DNA from 3 places in the Lysinibacillus fusiformis genome. Region 2 is predicted to be linked to each of the others. Evidence: a T-box and tRNA genes for the amino acid it is inferred to sense, from the RefSeq annotation. Region 2 holds a T-box; the other regions hold tRNA genes.

Region 1 (4,649 bases), 740 kb from region 2:
TAGAGGCTTTTAAGATTTGCCAAGCCTGTGGATTCGGTTCACCGCAAGCAAGCCCTGCCATAATCGTTTGCATCTCCCCGCCAACAGAGACAAATTGATCCGTATTTTTTTTAAAGCTTTCATAATAGCAATTAGCGACATGAGGCTCAACCAATACAAAAGTAACTTCCTGCTCATAGTATTGCTGTAAAAACGCCACTACCGCTCCTGCAAAGGATCCTACACCTGCTTGCAAAAATACATGTGTCGGGGCTAGCTGTATCTGTTCAACAATCTCCTGCACAATAGTTGTGTAACCTTGCATAATCCATAATGGAATTTCTTCATAGCCATCCCACATTGTATCCTGAACCAGTACCCAGCCATTTTCTTGTGCAAGCTGTGAGGTATAACGAACAGTATCGTCATAATTCATTGTCGTAATTTCAGCAAAAGCCCCTTCACTTTTAATATGCTGCAAACGCTCAGCCGCGCTGCCAGCTGGCATATATATTCGCGCTTGAAAACCCAGTTCTCTAGCTGCCCATGCAACACCACGACCATGATTACCATCTGTCGTTGAAATAAATGTTAAATCGCCTACTTTTGCTTTTACTTCCGGAGATTTTAACTGTTCAAACGATAGCTCCTTTATATTCCTCCCAAGCTTATTGGCAATATATTGCGCAATTGCATAAATACCGCCTAATACTTTAAAGGCATTTAAACCAAATCGATAAGATTCATCTTTAACAATGATTTTTTCTACACCCATATATGAAGCAAGTGCCTCAAGATGATGGAGAGGTGTCTGCTCAAATCGCTCATATGTACGCTGAAATTGACCAACCTTCTTTACTTGTTCCAGTGTAAAATATGATAGTAATGGTGAGCCATGGTTTGTGTTGTCTAGCTGATTGTGCACCCACTTTAATTTTTCCTTCATACCTATCTCCCCCTTTACTAATAGCTTAGTCGATCTAGCTTTAAAATACAAAATTTATTACCAAAATTAAACAGGGGTAGTCAGAGCAAGCAAATATATCAGTTATACACTGGTTTTGGACCTACAAACACCGAGAATTCCAATCTAAACCTCCAGAAAAACAATAAACCCTTACAGGATCTAATTTCTGTAAAGGTTTATTATTATCTAGCTATTTTTAAGTAAATTAAAAAGTGCAGTAGATGTAAATTCATCTACTGCACTTAGTATGACCCGTACGGGATTCGAACCCGTGTTACCGCCGTGAAAGGGCGGTGTCTTAACCACTTGACCAACGGGCCCATGGCGGAGAAGGAGGGATTTGAACCCTCGCGCCGGTTACCCGACCTACACCCTTAGCAGGGGCGCCTCTTCAGCCTCTTGAGTACTTCCCCAAAATAAAAATGGCTCCGAAGGCAGGACTCGAACCTGCGACAACCTGATTAACAGTCAGGTGCTACTACCAACTGAGCTACTTCGGAATAATGGTGGGCCTAAATGGACTCGAACCATCGACCTCACGCTTATCAGGCGTGCGCTCTAACCAGCTGAGCTATAGGCCCTTGGAGCGGGTGATGGGAATCGAACCCACGACATCAGCTTGGAAGGCTGAGGTTTTACCATTAAACTACACCCGCATAAATGGTGGGTCAGGACGGAATCGAACCGCCGACACTTAGAGCTTCAATCTAATGCTCTACCAACTGAGCTACTGACCCATTTCGTCCATGCTAAGCTTGCTCACTCTTTTGCTTCTCATGACTTTTATTTTAAAAATGGCGGTCCCGACCGGGATCGAACCGGCGATCTCCTGCGTGACAGGCAGGCATGTTAACCGCTACACCACGGGACCTTTTGGTTGCGGGGGCCGGATTTGAACCAACGACCTTCGGGTTATGAGCCCGACGAGCTACCACTGCTCCACCCCGCGATAATTTTATGCTGTTTCGAGTTTTTAAAGCACCATTTATAAAAATTTAAAACTGGAGGAGGTAGAGGGATTCGAACCCCCGCGCGGTGTTACCCGCCTGTCGGTTTTCAAGACCGATCCCTTCAGCCAGACTTGGGTATACCTCCGTTACAATATATAAATGGTGGACCTTGCAGGACTCGAACCTGCGACCGGACGGTTATGAGCCGTCTGCTCTAACCAACTGAGCTAAAGGTCCTTAAGATGGCGGCAGAGGGGATCGAACCCCCGACCTTACGGGTATGAACCGTACGCTCTAGCCAGCTGAGCTACGCCGCCAGGATCTTTATACTGGTTAATTTACTTATGGTGGAGCCTAGCGGGATCGAACCGCTGACCTCCTGCGTGCAAGGCAGGCGCTCTCCCAGCTGAGCTAAGGCCCCATAAATTTTTAGGAAATGGTCGGGAAGACAGGATTCGAACCTGCGACCCCTTGGTCCCAAACCAAGTGCTCTACCAAGCTGAGCTACTTCCCGTTGTTCTTTTGGCGCGCCCGACAGGAGTCGAACCCATAACCTTCTGATCCGTAGTCAGACGCTCTATCCAATTGAGCTACGGGCGCATTTAAGATGGTGCCGAGGACCGGAATCGAACCGGTACGGTAGTCACCTACCGCAGGATTTTAAGTCCTGTGCGTCTGCCAGTTCCGCCACCCCGGCACATTTGGAGCGGAAGACGAGGTTCGAACTCGCGACCCCCACCTTGGCAAGGTGGTGTTCTACCACTGAACTACTTCCGCATGTGCATAAGTTTTTTATCTGGCAATGAAAATAATGGTGCGGGTGAAGGGAGTCGAACCCCCACGCCTTGCGGCGCTAGATCCTAAGTCTAGTGCGTCTGCCAATTCCGCCACACCCGCTTATTATTATTTCAAAAATGGTGAGCCATGAAGGACTCGAACCTTCGACCCTCTGATTAAAAGTCAGATGCTCTACCAACTGAGCTAATGGCTCGAAAAAATGGTGCCGGCTATAGGAATCGAACCCACGACCTACTGATTACAAGTCAGTTGCTCTACCTGCTGAGCTAAACCGGCATATGGTGGAGGATGACGGGCTCGAACCGCCGACCCTCTGCTTGTAAGGCAGATGCTCTCCCAGCTGAGCTAATCCTCCTGGGTACTATGCCTAGCGACGTCCTACTCTCACAGGGGGAAGCCCCCAACTACCATCGGCGCTAAAGAGCTTAACTTCCGTGTTCGGTATGGGAACGGGTGTGACCTCTTTGCCATCATCACTAGACTTTGTTATGTATCTCGTTTTGAAGTTGTTTACCTGTCCTTCAAGACAAGAATTATTGTATAACGTTTTCTAACATTATGCAATACTTTTTTATAAAAAAAAGAAATTATTACGTTTTGAAGATATTTTTGTTAAGTAAGAGAAATTATTGCCCTGCAAAATATTATAGCAATTGTTGTTTCAAAAGAAAACAATTATTTTATTTTGTATATTTTCTTAACTTATAATCTATTTGAAAACAAGTGAAGAACATAGAAAATCCTTCACTCGTCTTTTCATTAAATATTTGAAAGCTCTATTTTTAATTTTACAATATCATCAAAAGTGGTAGAAGGACCAAAAGATATTCTAAAAAATTGGCGTGCCGCTTCTAAAGAGAAACCCATTGATAAAATGGCCTTTGTTCCAGATTCACTATGAATATCACATGCGCTACCCGTAGAGATACAAATTCCTGCCTCATTTAACTTTAAAAGAACATATTGCCCCTCTACTTTCTCCATCATTACCCCACAAATATTAGGTAGTTGCTGTTTACACTCAACAAGTTGACATGTTTCAGATAAATCATTTTTGAAAAAATTTCTTAAAGTCTCGTAATGTTGCAATTCATATTGATAGTTTTCAATTGCTGCCGCAAAGGCCACAATTGCAGGAGTATCTAATGTTCCCCCTCTTAGCCCTCTCTCATGTGTTACACCTGGTGTTAATGCAGGTACACGAATTGCGGGGTTCAGATATACAGCACCACACCCCTTTGGTCCACCTATTTTATGAGCTGAGATGGTAATCGCATCTGCTCCTTTTGGTATAGGTAGTTTGCCAAATGATTGCACACAATCAACATGACAGAAAATATTTGACTTTCTTGCCATCTCTACGATTTTCTCCACAGGCTGGATAGAACCAATTTCAGAATTGACATGTTGAATGGTAATCAAAGCTGTATCTTCACGAATTGTTTGTTGCAATTGGACCAGATCAACGCAACCATCCTTCTGCAATGGTAATTTCGTTACAACAAAGCCCTTTTTCTCAAGTGTATTCAAAGCTGCATGCACAGACGTATGTTCGGCTTGAGATGAAATAATGTGTTTTCCTTTTTTAGAGGCTAGCGCTAATGACAAGATGGCTATGAGGTTTCCTTCTGTTCCGCTCCCTGTAAAAATTACACCATCACTATTTACGCCTAGAGCATGGGCTACAACATTTCTTGACTGCTGGACAAAATAAAGGGCTTGTCCCCCTAGATCATGCAGACTTGCACTGTTTCCATAATAACGTTGTGCAACCTCTACATATGCCTCAAGAGAATTCCTCGTCATAGGTGACGTTGCAGCATAATCCATATAAATCATTGTCTTCTTCCTCTCTAGTTCATCAGGTCTTGTTTTCTTTTTTATTTTATGTAAAGATAGGTGTCAAGACAACTGTAAAGAAGGTATAACTATGGATGTAAAGACAGACGTCCTTA
Region 2 (4,649 bases):
CCAGAGGAATTTGGAGAGATGATTTTTAAATTAAATGACCGTATGAAAAACTTAGACGATAGCGTTCTTTTAAGTGTTCATTGTCACAATGATCTTGGAATGGCAACGGCTAATACGCTAGCTGCTATTAAAAATGGTGCAGATAAGGTAGAATGTACAATCAATGGTATCGGCGAACGCGCAGGTAATGCTGCATTAGAAGAAGTTGTCATGGCACTTAAAACTCGTAGCTCCGTATACAATGCCGAAACGCGTATTAATACAAAAGAAATTATGAATACTTCACGTCTTGTTTCTAGCTTTATGGGCTTAGATGTACAGGTCAATAAAGCCATTACAGGAGATAATGCATTTGCCCATTCTTCTGGTATTCACCAGGATGGTTTGTTAAAATCTCGTGATGCTTATGAAATCGTCCATCCTGAGGATGTAGGTCTTGATGATATGGAGCTAGTACTAACAGCTCGCTCTGGTCGCCATGCAGTGAAAAATGCTCTTGAAAAATTAGGGTTTACTAATCTTTCTACAGAGGAATTTGAAGGTATTTTTGAAGGATTCTTAAAGCTAGCCGATGCGAAGAAAGAAGTATATGATCACGACTTATACGTTATTGTTGAAAGCTATTATGAAAAACATGATGCCAATAATAAAAATGCTACACATTATAGTGAACAATTCTTTGATTTCGATGATCTACAAGTCGTCAGCAATACAAGCTTCCCTTCTGCAAGTGTTAAGGTTCGTAAAGGCGGCGAAATCTTTAAAGCTAGTGCAGTAGGCTCTGGCCCAATCGATGCCCTGTATTCAGCGATTGCAGAAATTACAAATATGGATGTAAAACTAGTGGAATATAATATCAATAGTGTTTCACGAGGCAAAGAGGCTTTAGGTAAAGTAAAAATCACGATTGAACACGAAGGCGAAAAGTATATTGCAAAAGCAGCGGATACAGATATTCTTAAGGCAAGTGCTCTAGCCTATATTAATGCGATCAATAGCATTGTAGTGACAAAATTAACACCTGTTATGAATTAAATGAAAATATAAAAGCAGTATGGCCCATGAGTCATACTGCTTTTTCAATCCTAGTGACTATCCCTAACTAATTTTTGGTATTCCTCATCAATTCGTTCAATATCAAGACGTTCAAACAATGGCGTCACCTCTTGAATTAATTGAGGCAGCTCTACTTGCTCATGCCACATCATTTCATTTATACCTACCATGTTTCTTACTTTCTTTGCTGAAAACGGTAAGAAGGGATGCAGCAGCTGCCCTAAATTCGCAATGATATAGACGCAAGTTGCTAATGTACGATTACATGCCTCTACGTTTTCTTTTACCTGTAGCCATGGCTGATGTTCATCAAAATAACGGTTAGCTCCGCGAATATACTCAAAAATGGACTCTAACGCCTGTTTGAAATGGCCACCTTCGATAAGAATACCCGCTTCATTAAACAATTGTACGGTTTGTTTTCGAATGTCGCTATCCACCTCAGCTTGTGGAACCCGACAAGCAAATGATTTTTCAATAAACTTCAATGTACGGTTTACAAAATTACCATAGGCTCCGAGTAGTTCACCATTATGGCTATAAATAAATTCCCGCCATGAAAAATCAGTATCACGATTTTCCGGCGCATTCATCGTTAAGAAGTAACGGATAGAGTCCGCATCATAACGACTTAAAATATAAGGAACCCATACAGCCCAATTCTGACTAGTAGATAATTTGCGTTTTTCTAATGTTAAATACTCATTTGATACAATATGGGTAGGTAATGCCTTAGATCCAATTCCCATTAAAATGGCTGGCCAAATAACTGTATGGAATGGAATATTATCCTTTCCATGTACATAGTATGAAATGGTCTCTTCATTCCATAAATCTTCAATGGCTATTTGATGCTCTTTTGCCCATTCTAAACTTGCTGTTAAGTACCCTGCTACAGCTTCAATCCATACATATATTTTTTTCCCTTCAAAACCTGGCACTGGAACATCTATGCCATTCGGTAAATCTCTTGTTACTGCTCGGTCAGGAACTCCTTCTGCCAAGTATCGCTCCGTCAACCCTAAAGCATTGTCTCGCCAGCGTTTCTCGGCTTTCGCTTGAGCTAAATAAGACTCCAATCTTCCTTGAAATTGACTAAAGGTAAAATAAAAGTGCTCCGTTTCCCGAATAACAGGTTCATTCCCGCAAATTTTGCAGCGCTTATCAATTAAATCCAATGGGTCTAAAATTTCTGAGCAGTTATCACATTGATCTCCCCTTGCTTTCGCTCCACAATTTGGACAGAGCCCCTCGACAAATCGATCTGGTAGGAATTGCTTATCCGTCTCACAGTAAGCCTGTTCAATTTTCTTTTTGTATAAAAAATTATTAGCCAGTAGCTGTAAAAAAAGGGCCTTAACGGATTCATGGTGGTGCTCCGCATCCGTTCTTGTGTACAAATCATAGGTAAATCCTAAATCATGAAAGCATCTAGTAAATTCATCATGATAGTGATTGGCAATAGCCTCTGTCGTTGTATTCTCTTGCGCGGCACGAATAGAGATAGGTGTACCATTACAATCACTACCTGATACATATAAAACCTGCTCACCCTTTTGTCGGTAATATCTAGCCAAAATATCACCTGGTAATAATGCGGCAACATGCCCTAAATGCAAAGAGCCATTTGCATACGGCCAAGCGCCTCCAATAACAATCGTCATTCTAAATTGCTCCCCTCACAGAAAAAATGGTAAAAAAAAATCGCCCTAATCAAATCTGATTAGGACGAGTATACCCGTGTTACCACCTATATTTACAAATAGCTCACACTATTTGCCTCTATCAGTACGTCTCCATTCAAAAAGAGAGATACTGCCGCTGTTGTAACGAGTGCCCATCTCGTCGTAATCTACTGGCTAAAAAGCTTTCGGTACGAAGCTCAAAGGTCATTTTCAAAAGGGTTCATTTACCTCATTTCCACCAACAGAGGCTCTCTACAAAATGTTAATCCAATTTACTTTTCCTTTTCAATGCTTTGTCTATAGGATTGGCACCATTTTACGCCTTCTTGTGAGGAAATGCAATGATTGTCGTTAAATCGTCCCTTTTTTGATACACTTTCGTGCGTTAATCTAATGTAACATTTACCAATGCAGTTAAATCATCGATTACTATATCTGCTTTTTCTAATTCCCTGTCTTGTGCAAAGTCAAAGCGTACACCTATCGATAGTAATTGATTATCCTGTGCAGCTTGGATATCCGAAGAACGATCTCCTACCACTGCTCCGTACTCAATTTTATTTTCATCTACAACTCTTTTGACCAGGTCTGATTTATGCCCACTTGCAATAGCTTGAATGCTGTAGATACCCTTTATGAAACGCTTCAACTGATAGGTTTCAACGATTGCTTGTAAATAGTCGACCTGTCCATTACTCGCTATGTATAACGGATAATTCTCTGACAATGTTGCAAGAGTTTGCTCAGCATGTGGATACAATGCACCCTTATGTCCACGTATTTGCTCAACCAGCTTTACATGGAATAATACATTGCTCTCTTCTCGTATCTCTAGCGTATGCATAGGACATAATGTTTCCCACACAACCGGTAAAGGAACCCCCATTATTTCTCGATATTTTTCTATCGGTGTTTCGCCCTGCCACAAGCCATTTGTCCGCAGCACATCAAATGTTGCATCGAGCGCAGGCTCTAAAATAAGATTAGTTTGAAATAATGTGCCATCCATATCAAAAATAAACGCTTTATTCATAGAATCACTCCTTGATTAATTATCAAAAAACGCCATATGCGGCTTTTCTTGCTTATAATAATCCAAACGATCTTGCAAAGTTCCTGTATGAAACTCAAATTTATGACCATCTGGGTCCGTAAAGTAAATCGATTTTTTGTCCTTCTCATCTCTTTGTCGACCTGCTAAAATATTGACCTTTAGTTGCACCAATTTGTCATACATCTTATCAAAGTCATCTTCAGCGATTGTGAAGGCAATATGCGTATAGGACTGATGGATGTCATTGCGCGGTATATCCTTCTCAACATTAAGAGCGAGCCACAGCCCATTTACATCAAAATAGGCTGTGCTGTTCCCCTTTACTAGCAACTTGGCATCGAATACTTTTTCATAAAATGTGATGGATTCCTCTAGATTAGATACTGAAAACAGTAAATGATTGATGTTTTGAATTGTCATAGCTGTGCTCCCAATGTTTATTTTTTCCCTTTTTTCATTCCCTTAGCTATTTGCTTCCACTTGCGTTGCTCCTCAAGTTTTGCCTGGGTATTTGCTTTGCGCTCCATGTAAGCCAATTCTCTTTGCAGCTTAAAATAGCTTTGTAGACGATATTGATCTAAGTCCCCATCTACAATAGCTTGCTGGACAGCACAATAAGGCTCTTTTTGATGCGTACAATCACGATAACGACAAGCTGTTGCTAGTTCCTCAATATCTTGAAAGCTTGAAGCTAAACTATCACCTTGATCCCACAATTGAAACTCACGCATCCCTGGCGTATCGATTAAACAGCCACCAGCAGGCAATACTACTAGCTCTCGATGGGTTGTTGTATGACGTCCCTTAGCATCGTCCTCACGAATACCTGCTACTTTCATCAGTACCTCCCCACA
Region 3 (4,649 bases), 740 kb from region 2:
TAAGGTCCCAAAGTAATCGTTAAGTGGAAAAGGATGTGGCGTTGCACAGACAACCAGGATGTTGGCTTAGAAGCAGCCATCATTTAAAGAGTGCGTAATAGCTCACTGGTCGAGTGACGCTGCGCCGAAAATGTATCGGGGCTAAACGATTCACCGAAGCTGTGGATTGACATCTACGATGTCAGTGGTAGGAGAGCGTTCTAAGTGCGTTGAAGTCAGACCGGAAGGACTGGTGGAGCGCTTAGAAGTGAGAATGCCGGTATGAGTAGCGAAAGACGGGTGAGAATCCCGTCCACCGTATGACTAAGGTTTCCTGAGGAAGGCTCGTCCGCTCAGGGTTAGTCGGGACCTAAGCCGAGGCCGATAGGCGTAGGCGATGGACAACAGGTTGATATTCCTGTACCACCTCCTCACCGTTTGAGAAATGGGGGGACGCAGTAGGATAGGGTAAGCGCGCTGTTGGATATGCGCGTCCAAGCAGTAAGGCGTGTGTGTAGGCAAATCCGCACACTGTAACGTTGAGCTGTGATGGCGAGTCCGTATGGACGAAGTTCCTGATTTCACACTGCCAAGAAAAGCCTCTATCGAGGTGAGAGGTGCCCGTACCGCAAACCGACACAGGTAGTCGAGGAGAGAATCCTAAGGTGTGCGAGAGAACTCTCGTTAAGGAACTCGGCAAAATGACCCCGTAACTTCGGGAGAAGGGGTGCTCTTGAGCGTGCAAGCGCATGAGAGCCGCAGTGAATAGGCCCAGGCGACTGTTTAGCAAAAACACAGGTCTCTGCAAAACCGTAAGGTGACGTATAGGGGCTGACGCCTGCCCGGTGCTGGAAGGTTAAGAGGAGTGGTTAGCGCAAGCGAAGCTGCGAATTGAAGCCCCAGTAAACGGCGGCCGTAACTATAACGGTCCTAAGGTAGCGAAATTCCTTGTCGGGTAAGTTCCGACCCGCACGAAAGGCGTAACGATCTGGGCACTGTCTCAACGAGAGACTCGGTGAAATTATAGTACCTGTGAAGATGCAGGTTACCCGCGACAGGACGGAAAGACCCCGTGGAGCTTTACTGTAGCCTGATATTGAATTTTGGTACAACTTGTACAGGATAGGTAGGAGCCAGAGATCTCGGAGCGCCAGCTTCGAAGGAGGCGTCGGTGGGATACTACCCTGGTTGTATTGAAATTCTAACCCATGCCCCTTAGCGGGGCAGGAGACAGTGTCAGGCGGACAGTTTGACTGGGGCGGTCGCCTCCTAAAAGGTAACGGAGGCGCCCAAAGGTTCCCTCAGAATGGTTGGAAATCATTCGTAGAGTGTAAAGGCACAAGGGAGCTTGACTGCGAGACCTACAAGTCGAGCAGGGTCGAAAGACGGGCTTAGTGATCCGGTGGTTCCGCATGGAAGGGCCATCGCTCAACGGATAAAAGCTACCCCGGGGATAACAGGCTTATCTCCCCCAAGAGTCCACATCGACGGGGAGGTTTGGCACCTCGATGTCGGCTCATCGCATCCTGGGGCTGTAGTCGGTCCCAAGGGTTGGGCTGTTCGCCCATTAAAGCGGTACGCGAGCTGGGTTCAGAACGTCGTGAGACAGTTCGGTCCCTATCCGTCGTGGGCGTAGGAAATTTGAGAGGAGCTGTCCTTAGTACGAGAGGACCGGGATGGACACACCGCTGGTGTACCAGTTGTCTTGCCAAAGGCATCGCTGGGTAGCTATGTGTGGACGGGATAAGTGCTGAAAGCATCTAAGCATGAAGCCCCCCTCAAGATGAGATTTCCCATTACGCAAGTAAGTAAGATCCCTCAAAGACGATGAGGTAGATAGGTTCGAGGTGGAAGTGTGGTGACACATGGAGCTGACGAATACTAATCGATCGAGGACTTAACCAAAACGTTTGAACCATTCAATGTATCGTTTATCCAGTTTTGAAAGAACAACACTTTCAACAAGTTTTTAAGATACTATGTATTTTGAAGCTTTTAAAAGGAACTTCTGCTAAGAACGCAACATCCGTGTTGCAACGCAGAAGCCAGCACATCCATGTGCAAGTCTAGTGATGATGGCAAAGAGGTCACACCCGTTCCCATACCGAACACGGAAGTTAAGCTCTTTAGCGCCGATGGTAGTTGGGGGCTTCCCCCTGTGAGAGTAGGACGTCGCTAGGCATAGTACCCAGGAGGATTAGCTCAGCTGGGAGAGCATCTGCCTTACAAGCAGAGGGTCGGCGGTTCGAGCCCGTCATCCTCCACCATATGCCGGTTTAGCTCAGCAGGTAGAGCAACTGACTTGTAATCAGTAGGTCGTGGGTTCGATTCCTATAGCCGGCACCATTTTTTCGAGCCATTAGCTCAGTTGGTAGAGCATCTGACTTTTAATCAGAGGGTCGAAGGTTCGAGTCCTTCATGGCTCACCATTTTTGAAATAATAATAAGCGGGTGTGGCGGAATTGGCAGACGCACTAGACTTAGGATCTAGCGCCGCAAGGCGTGGGGGTTCGACTCCCTTCACCCGCACCATTATTTTCATTGCCAGATAAAAAACTTATGCACATGCGGAAGTAGTTCAGTGGTAGAACACCACCTTGCCAAGGTGGGGGTCGCGAGTTCGAACCTCGTCTTCCGCTCCAAATGTGCCGGGGTGGCGGAACTGGCAGACGCACAGGACTTAAAATCCTGCGGTAGGTGACTACCGTACCGGTTCGATTCCGGTCCTCGGCACCATCTTAAATGCGCCCGTAGCTCAATTGGATAGAGCGTCTGACTACGGATCAGAAGGTTATGGGTTCGACTCCTGTCGGGCGCGCCAAAAGAACAACGGGAAGTAGCTCAGCTTGGTAGAGCACTTGGTTTGGGACCAAGGGGTCGCAGGTTCGAATCCTGTCTTCCCGACCATTTCCTAAAAATTTATGGGGCCTTAGCTCAGCTGGGAGAGCGCCTGCCTTGCACGCAGGAGGTCAGCGGTTCGATCCCGCTAGGCTCCACCATAAGTAAATTAACCAGTATAAAGATCCTGGCGGCGTAGCTCAGCTGGCTAGAGCGTACGGTTCATACCCGTAAGGTCGGGGGTTCGATCCCCTCTGCCGCCATCTTAAGGACCTTTAGCTCAGTTGGTTAGAGCAGACGGCTCATAACCGTCCGGTCGCAGGTTCGAGTCCTGCAAGGTCCACCATTTATATATTGTAACGGAGGTATACCCAAGTCTGGCTGAAGGGATCGGTCTTGAAAACCGACAGGCGGGTAACACCGCGCGGGGGTTCGAATCCCTCTACCTCCTCCAGTTTTAAATTTTTATAAATGGTGCTTTAAAAACTCGAAACAGCATAAAATTATCGCGGGGTGGAGCAGTGGTAGCTCGTCGGGCTCATAACCCGAAGGTCGTTGGTTCAAATCCGGCCCCCGCAACCAAAAGGTCCCGTGGTGTAGCGGTTAACATGCCTGCCTGTCACGCAGGAGATCGCCGGTTCGATCCCGGTCGGGACCGCCATTTTTAAAATAAAAGTCATGAGAAGCAAAAGAGTGAGCAAGCTTAGCATGGACGAAATGGGTCAGTAGCTCAGTTGGTAGAGCATTAGATTGAAGCTCTAAGTGTCGGCGGTTCGATTCCGTCCTGACCCACCATTTATGCGGGTGTAGTTTAATGGTAAAACCTCAGCCTTCCAAGCTGATGTCGTGGGTTCGATTCCCATCACCCGCTCCAAGGGCCTATAGCTCAGCTGGTTAGAGCGCACGCCTGATAAGCGTGAGGTCGATGGTTCGAGTCCATTTAGGCCCACCATTATTCCGAAGTAGCTCAGTTGGTAGTAGCACCTGACTGTTAATCAGGTTGTCGCAGGTTCGAGTCCTGCCTTCGGAGCCATTTTTATTTTGGGGAAGTACTCAAGAGGCTGAAGAGGCGCCCCTGCTAAGGGTGTAGGTCGGGTAACCGGCGCGAGGGTTCAAATCCCTCCTTCTCCGCCATGGGCCCGTTGGTCAAGTGGTTAAGACACCGCCCTTTCACGGCGGTAACACGGGTTCGAATCCCGTACGGGTCATACTAAAAACAGTAGATGCAACTGCATCTACTGTTTTTTTATATTCATAGATAGATTCAATGCATTTTCGTCCATATAAACTACTTCCCAGATATGCCCGTCTACATCTTGAAAACCCCAACCATACATAAATCCGTGATCTTGTGGTTCACTATAAGGTTTACCACCAGAGGCAAGTGCCTTATTCACTAATTGATCTACTTGTTCTCGATTTTCGGCAGAAAGGCATAAGATTGCTTCTGCAGAAGTAGTAGTATCTGTAACTTCTTTCTTACTAAACCCTTTAAATCGTTCTTCCACCATTATTAATACAAAGATATTTTCACTAATAATCATTGAGGCCGTTGTTTCATCACTGAATTGTTGATTGAACTCAAAACCTAATTCCTTAAAAAAGTTGATAGATTTGTTTAGATCTTTCACTGGTAAATTGATAAAGATATTTTTCGATTGAAAAGCCATTTAGTATCACCTCCAAATCGACAGTATCATAGCGCCTTAAGTCATGTCAATTTTAGCATTGTGGGCAAAAATGGCAGACATTTAAATTATTTAAAGCAGATGTTATATCACCATAAAAAACAGAAAGGTTATTTATACAACCTTTCTGTTGATAAAGCCTAT

The links. The T-box of region 2 lies ahead of metG (methionine--tRNA ligase). A T-box ahead of a tRNA ligase gene usually reads a tRNA of that ligase, here a tRNA-Met.
Region 1: it encodes a tRNA-Met, which carries the amino acid that the T-box ahead of metG (methionine--tRNA ligase) is inferred to sense. The anticodon was not compared.
Region 3: it encodes a tRNA-Met, which carries the amino acid that the T-box ahead of metG (methionine--tRNA ligase) is inferred to sense. The anticodon was not compared.

What each region holds. Positions count from the first base shown of each region.
Region 1 covers NZ_CP070490.1:614,719-619,367, forward strand. Annotated here, with positions in the region: gene JTI58_RS02950 (diaminopropionate ammonia-lyase) at 1-925, opposite strand, end outside; tRNA gene JTI58_RS02955 (tRNA-Glu) at 1,195-1,266, opposite strand; tRNA gene JTI58_RS02960 (tRNA-Ser) at 1,269-1,359, opposite strand; tRNA gene JTI58_RS02965 (tRNA-Asn) at 1,370-1,446, opposite strand; tRNA gene JTI58_RS02970 (tRNA-Ile) at 1,451-1,527, opposite strand; tRNA gene JTI58_RS02975 (tRNA-Gly) at 1,529-1,602, opposite strand; tRNA gene JTI58_RS02980 (tRNA-Phe) at 1,608-1,683, opposite strand; tRNA gene JTI58_RS02985 (tRNA-Asp) at 1,742-1,817, opposite strand; tRNA gene JTI58_RS02990 (tRNA-Met) at 1,821-1,895, opposite strand; tRNA gene JTI58_RS02995 (tRNA-Ser) at 1,949-2,041, opposite strand; tRNA gene JTI58_RS03000 (tRNA-Ile) at 2,057-2,133, opposite strand; tRNA gene JTI58_RS03005 (tRNA-Met) at 2,140-2,213, opposite strand; tRNA gene JTI58_RS03010 (tRNA-Ala) at 2,242-2,317, opposite strand; tRNA gene JTI58_RS03015 (tRNA-Pro) at 2,334-2,410, opposite strand; tRNA gene JTI58_RS03020 (tRNA-Arg) at 2,420-2,496, opposite strand; tRNA gene JTI58_RS03025 (tRNA-Leu) at 2,505-2,593, opposite strand; tRNA gene JTI58_RS03030 (tRNA-Gly) at 2,599-2,673, opposite strand; tRNA gene JTI58_RS03035 (tRNA-Leu) at 2,709-2,793, opposite strand; tRNA gene JTI58_RS03040 (tRNA-Lys) at 2,812-2,887, opposite strand; tRNA gene JTI58_RS03045 (tRNA-Thr) at 2,895-2,970, opposite strand; tRNA gene JTI58_RS03050 (tRNA-Val) at 2,974-3,049, opposite strand; rRNA gene rrf (5S ribosomal RNA) at 3,060-3,175, opposite strand; gene JTI58_RS03060 (cysteine desulfurase family protein) at 3,454-4,524, opposite strand; gene nadB (L-aspartate oxidase) at 4,625-4,649, shown strand, end outside.
Region 2 covers NZ_CP070490.1:1,358,663-1,363,311, forward strand. Annotated here, with positions in the region: gene JTI58_RS06735 (2-isopropylmalate synthase) at 1-1,035, shown strand, start outside; gene metG (methionine--tRNA ligase) at 1,086-2,720, opposite strand; T-box leader at 2,778-3,039, opposite strand; gene JTI58_RS06745 (HAD hydrolase-like protein) at 3,127-3,774, opposite strand; gene fosM (FosM family fosfomycin resistance protein) at 3,790-4,215, opposite strand; gene rsgA (ribosome small subunit-dependent GTPase A) at 4,233-4,649, opposite strand, start outside.
Region 3 covers NZ_CP070490.1:622,841-627,489, reverse strand. Annotated here, with positions in the region: rRNA gene JTI58_RS03190 (23S ribosomal RNA) at 1-1,884, shown strand, start outside; rRNA gene rrf (5S ribosomal RNA) at 2,045-2,160, shown strand; tRNA gene JTI58_RS03180 (tRNA-Val) at 2,171-2,246, shown strand; tRNA gene JTI58_RS03175 (tRNA-Thr) at 2,250-2,325, shown strand; tRNA gene JTI58_RS03170 (tRNA-Lys) at 2,333-2,408, shown strand; tRNA gene JTI58_RS03165 (tRNA-Leu) at 2,427-2,511, shown strand; tRNA gene JTI58_RS03160 (tRNA-Gly) at 2,547-2,621, shown strand; tRNA gene JTI58_RS03155 (tRNA-Leu) at 2,627-2,715, shown strand; tRNA gene JTI58_RS03150 (tRNA-Arg) at 2,724-2,800, shown strand; tRNA gene JTI58_RS03145 (tRNA-Pro) at 2,810-2,886, shown strand; tRNA gene JTI58_RS03140 (tRNA-Ala) at 2,903-2,978, shown strand; tRNA gene JTI58_RS03135 (tRNA-Met) at 3,007-3,080, shown strand; tRNA gene JTI58_RS03130 (tRNA-Ile) at 3,087-3,163, shown strand; tRNA gene JTI58_RS03125 (tRNA-Ser) at 3,179-3,271, shown strand; tRNA gene JTI58_RS03120 (tRNA-Met) at 3,325-3,399, shown strand; tRNA gene JTI58_RS03115 (tRNA-Asp) at 3,403-3,478, shown strand; tRNA gene JTI58_RS03110 (tRNA-Phe) at 3,537-3,612, shown strand; tRNA gene JTI58_RS03105 (tRNA-Gly) at 3,618-3,691, shown strand; tRNA gene JTI58_RS03100 (tRNA-Ile) at 3,693-3,769, shown strand; tRNA gene JTI58_RS03095 (tRNA-Asn) at 3,774-3,850, shown strand; tRNA gene JTI58_RS03090 (tRNA-Ser) at 3,861-3,951, shown strand; tRNA gene JTI58_RS03085 (tRNA-Glu) at 3,954-4,025, shown strand; gene JTI58_RS03080 (VOC family protein) at 4,053-4,487, opposite strand.